DNA from 3 places in the Paenibacillus kandeliae genome. Region 1 is predicted to be linked to each of the others. Evidence: predicted binding sites of a transcription regulator. Region 1 holds the regulator's gene; each other region holds the start of a gene.

Region 1 (4,764 bases):
AACAGGAACCCAATCGACGGATGATATTATCCAAGTGGGACTTGCCATTATAGATCATGATTCAACCATTTCACAGGTATACAGTTCGATGGTGAAGCCGTCCGTCTCCATTCCGGCTTTTATCAGTGGATTGACTGGCATTAGCAATGACGATGTGAAGGACGCGCCGGAGCTCGACGATGTGATGCTGGATATGATCCCGCTGCTGGAGGACGCTGTACTAGTCGGACACAATGTAGGCTTTGACCTCGGCTTTTTGCAGCGTGCGCTGGATCGTACGGGTTATTTGCCTTTTACAGGTCGCGTGCTGGATACGATGGATTTCCTACGCATTTTCTTTCCGAATCTGCCTAGTTATCAGCTGAGCATGGTCAGCAGCTCGCTCGGCTTTCAGCATGACCGTCCGCATCAGGCGGATAGTGATGCGCTGGCGACGGCGTATGTTTTTTTGAAATGTATTGAGGAGCTGAACGAGCTGCCGCTCATTACCGTGCAGCGATTGTCTGAGCTGTTCGACAATCAGGATAGCGATCTAGGCTGGTATTTTGACGGGGTGCGTATGGAGCGTGAAGCGCAGCCGGTACAAGATTTGGACAGCCATCGCTTTTATCGTCAGTTAGCTCTAAAAGTAGGCGATTGGATCGATATTCCGTCCGCCGAGGATGAACGTGGCAATATGCCGCTGGCGGATACATCATTTGAAGAGTTTTTGCAGCAGGTGAAGGATAATTTGCGTAAGCTGCTGCCGGATTATGAAGAACGTCAGCCTCAGAACCATATGTTCGACGAGGTTATTCGAGCATTATCCGATGATAAGCATCTGCTGATCGAGGCAGGCACTGGAACAGGCAAATCGCTCGGCTATTTGCTGCCATCCATTTACCATAGCGTGAAGAACAGTGAGCGCGTCATGGTTAGTACGCATACGATCAATCTACAGGAGCAACTGCGTGAGCGCGATGTTCCGCTGTTGACGCAGGTGATTCCGTTTGCCTTTCGTGCTGCCGTGTTCAAGGGCCGACAGCATTATTTGTGTCTGCGCAAATTTGAGCATAAAATAAATACAAAAGAATTCCAGAGTCCGAAGGAAGATGTGTTGATTGCCGCTCAGATGATTGTCTGGCTGACCGCTACTGAAACCGGAGACGATGAGGAATTGAATATGGGCAATCGGGGCGGTGAGTTCTGGGAAACGGTGGCAAGCGATACCGATTCCTGTCTTGGACGCGCCTGTCCGTGGTTTAAGCAATGCTACTATCACCGTGCCAAGCATGAAGCGGGAGCAGCAGACGTAGTGATCACCAATCACTCCAAGCTGTTTACCGACATCAAGGCAGGGCATCAATTGCTGCCTTCCTATGAACGACTGGTCATTGACGAGGCGCATCATTTGGAGGATGTGGCAGGTAAGCATCTGGGTATGCACATGAAATATTTCACATTGGTTCAACCTCTGCTGCGTCTATTCAAGGACAGCAAAAATGGACAGCTTGCCGTGCTTCGCCAGCAGCTGGGATCATCGGGCAGTGAGCGTGGTATGGAATGGGCGATTGCAATTGACAATCTATATCCTGAACTCATAGATGTGAAAGAAGACTGGGATAAGCTGAGCGAGCTGCTGTTTGCGCTTTTGCCACAGCGCAGCGATGCTGCACCAGGCGAAGCAGGTCAGTTTACTCTGCGTTTACTTCCACAGAACAAGCCGGAAGAATGGGAAAAGATTACCGAGTTGGAGAACCGCATTCATATTGCACTCAGTCAGATTGTTCGTCAGGGCGAGCACACGATGGGCAAAATCAAAGAATCCGATGATGTGCTTGTTAACGAAGGGCTGGTTACCGATGTAACTGGGCTGTTCAAGGATTTGGGTGCGGTACGCGATGATTTGCGCCATTTTATCAAGCTGGATAGTGTAGAAACGGTATATTGGTACGAAGCCAATGGCAATTACCGCAGCAAATCGCTGCAAATGTATGCCGTACCGGTCGATGTGAGTCAGCAGCTGAAAGAACACTTTTTTGATAAAAAGAAAAGCATCATTCTTACATCGGCAACGCTCTCGATTGATAAAACGTTCCAGTATATGATCGAGCAACTGGGATTGAAGGAAGCAGAGCAGAACAACAAGCTCAATACGGTGATGTTGGAATCGCCATTTAATTATCGCGAGCAATCACTAGTATTGATTCCGCGCGATTTTCCAAGTCTGAAGGGCAGTGTGGGCGATCAGAATTTTGTAGCTATGCTTGCCGATTCGTTGGCAGACGCTGCGCGGGCGACCCGAGGACGGATGCTGGTATTATTTACCTCATACCGGATGCTCAAGCAGGTGTATGAGCCATTGAAAGAGAATTTATCTACAAGTGAGATTGCCGTATTCGGTCAGGGCGTGGATGGCGGCAGCCGTACCAAGTTGACACGTCGTTTTCAGGAGCATCCTGCTTCCGTATTGCTCGGAACAAGCAGCTTCTGGGAAGGTGTCGATATTCCAGGCGAGGCGCTGACCTGCCTGGCAATTGTGCGGTTGCCATTCCAGCCGCCGAATCATCCGCTCGTAGAAGCCAAAAGTGAACGCTTGAAAAAAGAAAAGAAAAACCCATTTATGAAATTATCCGTGCCGCAGGCAGTGATCCGGTTTAAGCAGGGCTTTGGACGTCTCGTCCGTACGGCAAATGACCGAGGAATCGTACTGATTTATGATACGCGGGTGATTGAGGCTTATTACGGCAGACATTTTCTTTATTCGCTGCCTGGTCCCAAAATGGAACATATGCCAACCCAGCAGATGATTCCCCGTATCGCCGAATGGCTGGAACAACGGCCGCTGGAAGCGGAAGCTGCAAATCAAGAGGGGGAGCAAGCATGAAATCCGAAAAAATATCTGAAGCTGTCGTGCGAAGATTACCTGTCTATTTGAGATATCTGAATGAACTGCATACCCGCGAGGTACCAACGGTATCCTCGCAGGAGCTGGGGCAGAAGCTGGATCTGAATCCAGCGCAAATCCGCAAGGATCTTGCTTACTTCGGCGATTTTGGACGCAAGGGTATCGGTTATGATGTATCGTATCTGATTGAGAAGATTCGTCATATTCTGAAGCTGGATCAGCAGATCAATGTAGCACTGATTGGTGCTGGTAATCTGGGACACGCTCTATCCAACTACAATGCCTATTTGCAGGAAACGATGAAGATTATCGCTGTATTCGATTCCTACGAGCCTAAGGTAGGTAGCAAAATCAATACGTTGACTGTACAGCCAATCAGTGAGTTATCGAACGCGGTAAAAGAACAAAATATCCGCGTAGGTATCATTACTGTGCCGAATACAGAAGCGCAGCGTGTTGCTGATCAGCTGGTGGAAGCGGGCATTGAGGCGATTTTGAATTTTGCACCGATTATTTTAAGAACACCACCGCATGTGCGTGTGCATACAGCTGATTTTACGACTGATCTGCTCAGTTTGGCATACTACCTTGAAGATGGAAAGGAATTAGAAGTCAATGAACAACTCTCCGAGTAAATGGATGATCAAAAACGGTATTTTCGCTGTACCCAACGCCGAAAAGCCAGTATTGCATGGCTACATGGTCGTTGAGGATGACCTGATTACGTATATTGGTGAAGAGGAGCCGCAAGTAGGCGATGACGTTGCCATTGTAGACGGACGCCACCAATTCTTCATTCCTGGTCTGGTGAACAGTCACGGTCACGCGGCGATGTCATTGCTGCGCGGCTTTGGCGACGATCTGGCGCTGCAAGTATGGTTGCAAGAGAAAATGTGGCCAATGGAAGCTAAATTTACGAGCGATGATGTATACACAGGAACCGCATTGTCGGTACTGGAAATGCTCAAAGGCGGCACCACCACATTCCTCGATATGTACGACCGTTCCGAGCGTGTAGCGGAAGTGGTAGAGCAATCCGGTATGAGAGCCGTACTGATGAGAGGCGTTATCGGTCTGTGTTCAGAAGAGGAGCAAAAGCAAAAGCTGAACCAATCGATCCAATTCGTACGTGATTGGCACGGCAAAGCAGACGGACGTATCACCACTATGATGTCTCCGCATGCACCGTACACTTGCCCACCTGCATACATTGAACAATTCGTACAAGCTGCACACGATCTGGATGTGCCGCTGCATACACATATGTCCGAAACGATTGCCGAAGTCGAGCAAAACGTACGTGATTACGGTTTGCGTCCGGTTGCTCATTTGGAAAAGTTGGGCATGTTCACACGTCCAACGCTACTTGCACATGCTGTGCATCTGAATGATGAAGAGATTGCTACACTGGCGGCTCACAAGGTTACGGTTTCCCATAATCCGGGTAGCAACCTGAAGCTTGCTAGCGGTGTGGCACGTGTACCAGATCTGCTGAAAGCAGGCGTGGTCGTATCTCTCGGTACAGATGGTCCTGCCAGCAATAACAATCTGGATATGTTTGAGGAAATGCGTCTGGCTGCACTGATTCACAAAGGTGTATCCGGCGACCCAACTGCTGTACCTGCATCGGAAGCGCTGCGTATGGGTACGGAATATGGTGCTCAATCGGTATTCCTGAACAATACAGGTACATTCAAGGTCGGCATGAAGGCGGATATTACGTCGCTCAATATCGATCAGCCACATTTCCTGCCGTTTACTGATTTCATTTCTCATACTGTATATTCTGCATGTGCCAAAGATGTGCTGCATGTATGGGTTGATGGGAAACAGCTGATCAAGGATGGCGTATCCTTGACACTGGACGAAGAGAAAAT
Region 2 (4,764 bases), 170 kb from region 1:
TAGTTATTGAAGAACCTGTTTTCGATCAAGTAAAAAAATTGATGATCGACAACGGCTGCTATTTCCTCACCAAAGAAGAAGTCGGCAAACTGACTGCCGGCGCAATGAATGTGGACAAATGTGCAGTGAATCCAGTCATCGTCGGACAACCTGCCACCAAAATTGCTGAAATGAGCGGAATTACCGTTCCTGCTGATACCAAAATTCTGGTAGCCGAGCTGGAAGGGGTAGGCACCAAATATCCGCTATCTGCTGAGAAATTAAGCCCTGTACTGGCTTGCTATAAAGTAAAAAATGCTGATCAAGGCATCGAACGTGCGGCTCAAATCGTAGAATTTGGCGGCATGGGTCACTCTTCGGCGATCCACTCGAACAATGAAGACGTAATCCAGAAATTCGCGGATCGTCTGCAAACAGGACGGATCATCGTTAACTCGCCTTCGACCCACGGCGCAATCGGTGACATTTACAATACGAACCTGCCTTCGCTGACACTGGGCTGCGGATCGTATGGACGCAACTCGACATCGTCGAACGTCACTGCCGTCAATCTGATTAACATTAAAAGGGTGGCTCGCCGTACCGTGAATATGCAATGGTTCAAAATCCCATCGAAAGTATACTTTGAAAAAGGATCGACGCAATACCTTGCCAAAATGCCGAACATCAGCCGTGTAGCGATTGTTACTGACCCGATGATGGTACAGCTCGGTTATGTGGGAAAAGTAGAGCACTATCTGCGTCAGCGTCAAACGCCAGTAGCTATTGAAGTATTCTCGGAAGTGGAACCTGATCCATCGACAGCAACGGTAGAACGCGGTCGTCAAATGATGGAACGCTTCCAGCCAGACTGCATTATCGCACTGGGCGGCGGTTCGCCAATGGATGCTGCCAAAGGTATGTGGCTGTTCTACGAATATCCAGATGTAAGCTTTGACAACCTGAAACAAAAATTCATGGATATTCGCAAACGGATCTACAAATATCCAAATCTAGGTCAAAAAGCACAATTCGTTGCCATCCCAACCACATCGGGTACCGGTTCGGAAGTGACTTCGTTCGCTGTTATCACCGACAAAGAAAAAGGCAATACCAAATATCCATTGGCAGATTACGAGCTGACTCCAGACGTAGCGATTGTCGATCCCGAATTTGTATACAGCCTGCCACGTGTAGCGGTAGCGGATACTGGTATGGACGTGCTGACTCATGCTATCGAAGCCTATGTATCGAATATGGCGAATGACTACACCGATGGTCTGGCGATCAAAGCGATTCAGCTGGTGTTCCAATACTTGGAGCAATCGGCACTGACTGGCGACAAACTGGCACGCGAGAAAATGCACAACGCTTCGACCATCGCTGGTATGGCATTTGCTAACGCATTCCTTGGCATCAACCACAGTCTGGCGCATAAATGGGGCGGTCAATACCATACCGCACATGGACGTACCAATGCGATTCTGATGCCACACGTCATCCGTTACAATGCGAAAAAACCGACCAAGTTTGCATCGTTCCCTAAATATTCGCACTTTATCGCTGACGAACGCTATGCCGAAATCGCCCGTATTCTGGGACTGCCTGCTCGTACGACAGAAGAAGGTGTGAATAGTCTGGTCAACGCGATTCGCGATCTGAACCGCAAACTGGGCATCCCTGAGACATTCCAAGAGCTGGGCTTTGACGCGAAGGACTTTGAATCGCGTGTAGATTATTTGGCAGACCGTGCCTTTGAAGATCAATGTACCACTGCCAATCCGAAAATGCCGCTTGTAACCGAGCTGGCTGATGTATACCGCAACGCGTTCTATGGCAAATTTGAATAAATGACCAGCGGCTCGACAGAGCCAAAGCTGGAAATGAATCGTTGCCATGATCCTATAATTGCCTAATGTGTTCGATGTAGTTTCTCCTCCCTTTATGATAGGCTGCTGTCATCCGCTGTGAGTACGGATTGACCGCAGCCTTTTTTCTTATTCTGGAAAGGAGGTGTTGCTCGTCATCCCATATCCTCTGCGGAATATAATTTGAAGGAAGCGGAGTGCATTTCAAATTGCAGCAGTTCCATTTTATATTGTTCAAAAGTACGGCAACTGTATCGGGATTTCTCGTCTTCCTGTATCAAGTCAGTAGAGTGTAGGGGATGTGGACTATTGTATTTTTTGCATATGTCCGTCGCTAAGGAGGTGCATCTGTATCATATTTAAAATTTTGCTGTATCAATGACAGAAAGTGATAAAAATCATAATGAGACGCCATTAATGTGATAAAAATCACATCAATATGATCCATCATCCTGCATAATAAGGACATAGCCGGAACACAACGAACCGGCGCTGAGACAACCAAGTCAATGTCATAACACAATTTGTGATTTTATTCACAAATAATGGAGGGATTATCAATGTCGGTAATCGAAAGAAACGTACAGGATCAATCACAACAACAAGCCTGGAGAGGTTTTCACACAGGTAAATGGACCAATCATGTAGACACAAAAAACTTCATTGACGAAAATATTAAACCTTATGTTGGCAACGAAAACTTCCTCGCAGGTCCAACTCAAAATACAAATGACCTGTGGAACATCGTTTCCCAGCTGTCCAGAGAAGAACGCGAGCGTGGCGGTGTATGGGATGTAGACGTGAATACACCAGCTTCCATCGTATCGCACGGTCCGGGCTACTTGGACAAAGACAAAGAGCAAGTTGTCGGCGTACAAACGGATGCACCTTTCAAACGTGCGATTCAGCCTTATGGTGGTATCCGCATGGTGATCGATGCTTGTAAAGCATACGGATTTGAAGTTCCACAATCCATAATCGACATTTTCACTAACATTCGTAAAACGCATAACCAAGGTGTATTCGATGCTTACACTGCTGAGATTCGTGCAGCACGCAAATCCGGTATCGTAACTGGTCTGCCAGATGCTTATGGTCGTGGACGCATTATCGGTGACTATCGCCGTGTAGCGCTGTATGGTGTAGACTTCCTGATGAAACAAAAACAACGTGAGCATGACGAAACACTGGGCGAATACATGGACGAAAACACCATTCGCCAACGGGAAGAAATCAGCGAGCAATACAGAGCGCTGAATGAACTGAAGCAAATGGCAGCCGAACACGGCTTCGACATTTCCAAACCAGCACAAAATGCTAAAGAAGCGTTCCAATGGTTGTACTTCGGTTATCTGGCAGCTGTGAAAGAACAAAACGGCGCAGCAATGTCGCTCGGACGTGTATCTTCCTTCCTCGATATTTACATTGAACGCGATGTAAAAGAAGGCACACTGACTGAAGAACAAGCACAAGAACTAGTTGACCATTTTGTTATGAAACTGCGGATTGTGAAATTCCTGCGTACACCAGATTACAACGAACTGTTCAGTGGTGACCCAACATGGGTAACCGAATCAATCGGTGGTATGGCAGTCGACGGCAAAACTCGGGTAACCAAAAGCAGCTTCCGCTTCCTGCATACCCTGTACAATCTAGGTCCTGCACCAGAACCGAACCTGACTGTTCTGTGGTCTGAACAACTGCCAGAAGGCTTCAAAAAATATTGTGCCAAAGTTTCTATCGAAACAAGCTCTATTCAGTATGAAAATGATGATCTGATGCGTCCGATCTATGGTGATGACTACGGTATTGCTTGCTGCGTATCCGCGATGCGTATCGGTAAACAAATGCAATTCTTCGGCGCACGTGCCAACCTTGCCAAAACATTGCTGTATGCGATCAACGGTGGTAAAGACGAGAAATCCGGCGCACAAGTAGGGCCTGAATTCCCAGCGATTACTTCCGAGTACCTCGATTATGATGAAGTGCTGAACCGTTACAAACCGATGATGCAATGGCTGTCGAAAGTGTACATGGATGCACTGAACATCATCCACTTCATGCACGATAAATACAGCTATGAGCGTATCGAAATGGCACTGCATGATCGTGACATTCTGCGTACAATGGCTTGCGGTATTGCCGGTCTGTCGGTTGCTGCTGACTCCCTGAGCGCTATCAAATACGCGAAAGTGAAACCGATCCGTAACGAACAAGGCATCGCTGTTGACTTTGAAATTGAAGGCGACTACCCTTGCTACGGTAACAACGATGATCGTGTCGATCAGATCGCCGTAGAGCTGGTTGAAACCTTCATGAGCATGATTCGCCAACACAAAACGTACCGTAACGCACTGCCGACTCAATCTGTACTGACCATCACATCGAACGTCGTATATGGTAAGAAAACAGGTACTACACCAGACGGACGTAAAGCAGGCGAACCATTTGCACCGGGTGCGAACCCAATGCATGGACGCGACAAAAAAGGCGCACTGGCATCCCTGAGTTCCGTTGCTAAACTGCCATACGAAGATAGCCTAGACGGTATCTCCAACACCTTCTCCATCGTGCCAAAAGCACTGGGTAAAGAAGAAGAAATTCGCAAATCCAATCTGGTGGCTATGCTGGATGGCTACTTCGGTAGTGACGCTCACCACTTGAACGTCAACGTATTTGACCGTGAACAACTGATGGATGCGATGGAACATCCAGAGAACTATCCACAGCTGACCATTCGTGTCTCTGGCTATGCGGTTAACTTTATTAAACTGACTAGAGAGCAACAGCTGGACGTAATCAACCGTACGTTCCACAGCAACATGTAATTACGCAGCATATTCAACCAACACATCAACGCTTGCAGGACATGTCATATGTAACAGCAATAGACATGTCCTGCAAATCACTCATAATG
Region 3 (4,764 bases), on a different contig from region 1:
TTCCCCACGTACCGCCTCTGAGATTAGAAAACGCGGTGCACCCGGATAACAAAGCGCAGTCGGATGAAACTGAATAAACTCCATATCCCGCAGCTGTGCACCTGCCCGGTAAGCAATCGCAATGCCATCCGCAGTTGCCACCTCTGGATTGGTTGTATGCTCATACAGTTGCCCGCTGCCACCCGTACACAGGACAGTCGCCTGCGACAGTACTTGCAGCACATGACCATCTGGCTGACGAATCACGGCTCCGATACATTGCTCATCCTGTATCAGTAGCTCTACCGTGCTGTGTCGCTCCCATACCTCGATTCTTTCGTTCTCCTGTACCTGTCTTGAGAGCGCCCGTACAATCTCATGTCCTGTCGAATCGCCATTGGCATGCAGAATACGGCGGTGACTGTGCGCTCCTTCGCGTGTCAGCTCCAGCTTGCCATCCAACGTATCAAATGCCGTCCCTAGCATAATCAGCTCCTGTACTCGCTCTGGTCCTTCCTGCACCAGTACATTTACCGCATGCTGTTCACACAATCCTGCACCTGCCAACAGAGTATCCTCACGGTGAAAATGAGGCGAATCGTCCTGCGCCATCACCGCAGCAATGCCACCTTGCGCATAACGCGTATTGCTTTCCAGCAGTACATCCTTTGTGATTAATAGCACGTTCTTGTGTTCACTTGCTGCCAGAGCTGTAAACAAACCAGCAATGCCTGTGCCGATAACGAGCACATCGGTATAGACGGTATCCTCGCGATCATGACTTGTAGATACAGTAAATCTTGATTGCTGCATCTCTGTGTTCGCCTGCCTTTCCATTCTGCCATCATGGCATCTGTCTGCATATTCGCGCAGTCATTTGCACCTGTATGACCAATAGAGTATATTCACCAATCAACAAGATAAAGATAAGGTATACATTACGAAGACGAGACTTCCAGCATCCGCTCCAACGATACGCGTGCACGATCCGCAACAGCAGGCGGCACATAAATTTGTGGCTTCATCGTTTCGAGGCAGTTTACTAGCTTTTTCAGATTGTTGACCTTCATATTCGGACAGACGAGATATTTACTGGCAAAATGAAACTGCTTGTCGGGGCTGTCCTTGCGCAGTTGATAGCCAGTACCGTCTTCGGTGCCAACGATAAATTCCTGTACGTTCGATTCGCGGCAATATTTGATAATCGCGGTTGTACTGCCGACAAAATCACCCAATGCTACCACTTCAGGACGGCATTCAGGATGCACGACAAACTGTGCGTTCGGATATTTGGCTTTCATTTCAAAGACATCCTTCACGGTCAGCATATCGTGGGTATTGCAATATCCTTCCCAGATAATCATCTTCTTGTCGGTATGCTGCTGGACGTAATGACCAAGATTCTTATCCGGCACCCAGATGATCTCGTCGGAATCGACCGATTGGATCACTTTGACGGCATTAGCAGAGGTGCAGCAAATATCTGTTTCTGCTTTTACATCTGCAGAGGAGTTGATGTACGTGACAACCTTAGCGTTGGGATGCTGGGCTTTTAATTTGCGCAATCCATCTACATTGACCATATCTGCCATCGGGCAGCCAGCACGCTCGTCAGGGATGATGACCGTTTTGTTAGGCGCGAGAATCTTAGCGCTCTCTCCCATGAAATGAACACCGCAAAATACAATCGTATCGGCATCCGTCTGGGCTGCCTTTTGAGCGAGCAAAAACGAATCACCGCGAAAATCAGCAACTTCCTGAATCTCGTCGCGCTGATAATAATGAGCAAGAATAATCGCATTGCGTTCCTTTTTTAGCTGAATCAAACGTTCCCGCAGCTCCGCATCGCGTTCCGCTTTCTTTTCCAGTGCCAATGCTTCCATCATGTCATCTCCCTAGTAGTTTGAAATTTTTTTCACATTTTTTGAAATAATTTTCACAATCTAAGTCGTCTACTACTCCCTGAAGTTGAATACATAGATTGGAGTTCGTATATTCTGCTTTCCAACGAATGATGCTATTTCTAGCTATAACGCGAATATTCGTTGTTAGCTTCATCTAACATCTAATCCATTCCATCTGAATGAAAAAGTCTGCGAATCTGTAGATGACATTGTGAAAAAAATTGCGTACTCCACTGCAGAATGTGTCCAAATTGTGATCAACTTCCCCAATACTGTACACAATGAAGCGTATGGTTGTCAATCTCAAAATCTTGAACTTTTGCTATATCTGGCTTTTCGCTACAAACAAAAAGCCCGAAGATCTAGGATCTTCGGGCTTTTGCTATTCCTATGGGATGTTGCTATTTTTGATGTTACATGTGGATTGGTTCAGATACGGTTACGTACGATGGATTAGATCGTCGGTGTGCCGCCACCCGGACCACGGTTATCGCCAGAATCGTCATTTGGATTATTCGGGATGTTACCGCCTGCTTCCGGAGCGGAAGAAGGTGTATCATCTTTCTCCAGACGAACTTTGGAATCGCCGATGCTGTCGAAGGTTGGTTCACCGGTTTCTGTCGGTGTACCATCATTGTTGCCACCGGATGTGCCTTCGCCGAAACCTTCCAGCGAGCCATTTTCAATCAGATGTTTGATCTGTTCGAAGTCCAGTGTTTCCACTTCAAGCAGCGTTTGAGCGATCAGGTGCATTTCGCGAGAATGCTTTTGCAGCAATTCGCGGCAACGCTCGTACGATTCCGTAATAAAACGGTTCATCTCCTGATCAATCTCATAAGCAATCGCATCACTGTAATTCTGCTCGTGACCGAAGTCGCGACCTAAGAATACTTGACCTTGCGAATTGCCGAATTGCATCGGTCCAAGCTTCTCACTCATACCGTACTCCACGATCATGCTGCGCACGATGCTTGTTGCCTGTTGGAAGTCACTGTAAGCACCAGTACCAATTTCACCAATGTACAGTTCTTCCGCCACGCGTCCGCCAAGGAGACCAGTAACTTTATCCAGCAGCTCCTGTTTAGTAACGAGTGTACGGTCTTCCTTCGGCATCATGATTACGTAGCCGCCAGCGCGTCCACGCGGTACGATCGTTACTTTGTGTACCATATCGGCATGTTCCAAGAAGTAGCCGACAACGGTGTGACCCGCTTCATGGTAAGCAACAATACGTTTCTCGCGGTCGCTGATAACACGGCTGCGTTTCTCCGTACCTACAATAACACGGTCAATCGCTTCATCCACCTCAGTCATCGAGATGTCACGGCGATTACGGCGTGCAGCCAGCAATGCCGCTTCGTTCAGCAGGTTTTCCAGATCGGCTCCAGTAAAGCCTGTTGTACGCTTCGCGATAATATCGAGTTTGACGTCCTTCGTCAACGGCTTATTGCGAGCGTGAACTTTGAGCACCGCTTCACGACCCTTAACATCAGGACGGTCAACTGTAATTTGACGGTCAAAACGACCTGGACGCAGCAATGCAGGGTCCAGAATATCTGGACGGTTGGTTGCAGCCACGATGATAATACCTTCGTTGGCGCCAAATCCATCCATCTCAACGAGCAATTGGTTGAGCGTTTGCTCACGCTCATCGTGTCCGCCGCCAAGACCGGCGCCACGTTGACGACCTACGGCGTCAATCTCGTCGATAAAGATAATACAAGGTGCATTTTTCTTGGCATTTTCAAACAAGTCACGTACACGGGATGCACCGACACCGACGAACATTTCGACGAAGTCAGAACCGGAGATGCTAAAGAACGGCACACCCGCTTCCCCGGCTACTGCACGGGCAAGGAGGGTTTTACCGGTACCCGGAGGACCGACGAGCAGAACGCCTTTTGGAATGCGCGCTCCGACCGTGTTAAATTTACGCGGATCTTTGAGGAAGTCCACGACCTCGACGAGTTCTTGTTTCTCCTCGTCTGCACCAGCCACGTCCTCGAATGTAATCTTTTTCTTTTCTTCGTTATACAGACGTGCACGGCTCTTACCAAAGTTCATCACTTTGCCGCCGCCACCCTGCGCCTGATTGAACAGGAAGAAGAAGAGGATAAACATAATCACGAGCGGGATCATGGAAGTGATAAAGGACAACCAAATACTGTCGCCTTCCATCGGCTTCACAGTCACCTGCGTCCCTGAACCGTCAATAGCGGAGTTAATCTCGTTCACCGCTGTATCGGTGGCAGGGATATAGCTTGTAAACTGCTTGGATTTTGCATCAGCAGGTTGCGTTTTGTATTCCCCGGTTACCAGGTAAGCATAGTTGTCGAATTGAATCGTCACCGATGCCACATTACCGGCGGCAAGTGCTGCTTTGAGCTGGTCATATCTTGGATTATCGGTAGTTTCGCTTCCGTCACTTACGTAACGGACGATGCCCACCACGACTAAGAAAAGTATTAAATAGAAACCAGAATTCCGGATGAACCGATTCATCCCCTACCTCCTCTCAAGACACTTAAATTATTTTACCATAGCCTGTCTGGCGTTCTCAATAGATGCCAGAGCACAATAACAGATATTGTCAGGGTTATGCAAAATCACCAGCAACCCCGATGTCTGTTGACGCCCATCCGAATACCAGGTATTCGCAGGCAAGGTAATTAGCTCGAATAAACTTCCGGTTTTAAAATCCCGATGTAGGGGAGATTCCGGTAATGCTCGGCATAGTCCAGACCATAACCTACAATGAAAGCATCCGGAATATTGAAACCGGTATAATCAGCTTCCAGATTGACGGTACGACCGGACGGTTTATCGAAAAGGGTTACGACACGCACACTCTTGGCGTTACGGCCGCGAAGAATCTCGATGA

Evidence for each region. The regulator Rex, encoded in region 1, represses fermentation and respiration genes when NADH is low (regulators of the CRP and FNR family bind a similar motif). The targets are predictions, from matches to a motif close to TTGTGAAATATTTCACAA.
Region 2: pflB (formate C-acetyltransferase) is a predicted target of Rex. The motif match lies at 2,372-2,389, and genes of this name have one in related genera.
Region 3: nadA (quinolinate synthase NadA) is a predicted target of Rex. The motif match lies at 1,904-1,921, and genes of this name have one in related genera.

What each region holds. Positions count from the first base shown of each region.
Region 1 is NZ_JBFDUZ010000001.1:2,451,387-2,456,150, reverse strand. It holds gene dinG (ATP-dependent DNA helicase DinG) at 1-2,866, shown strand, start outside; gene ABXR35_RS10420 (redox-sensing transcriptional repressor Rex) at 2,863-3,522, shown strand; gene ABXR35_RS10415 (amidohydrolase) at 3,503-4,764, shown strand, end outside.
Region 2 is NZ_JBFDUZ010000001.1:2,621,713-2,626,476, reverse strand. It holds gene adhE (bifunctional acetaldehyde-CoA/alcohol dehydrogenase) at 1-1,829, shown strand, start outside; gene pflB (formate C-acetyltransferase) at 2,408-4,675, shown strand.
Region 3 is NZ_JBFDUZ010000009.1:36,675-41,438, reverse strand. It holds gene nadB (L-aspartate oxidase) at 1-792, opposite strand, end outside; gene nadA (quinolinate synthase NadA) at 918-1,862, opposite strand; gene ftsH (ATP-dependent zinc metalloprotease FtsH) at 2,337-4,385, opposite strand; gene hpt (hypoxanthine phosphoribosyltransferase) at 4,553-4,764, opposite strand, start outside.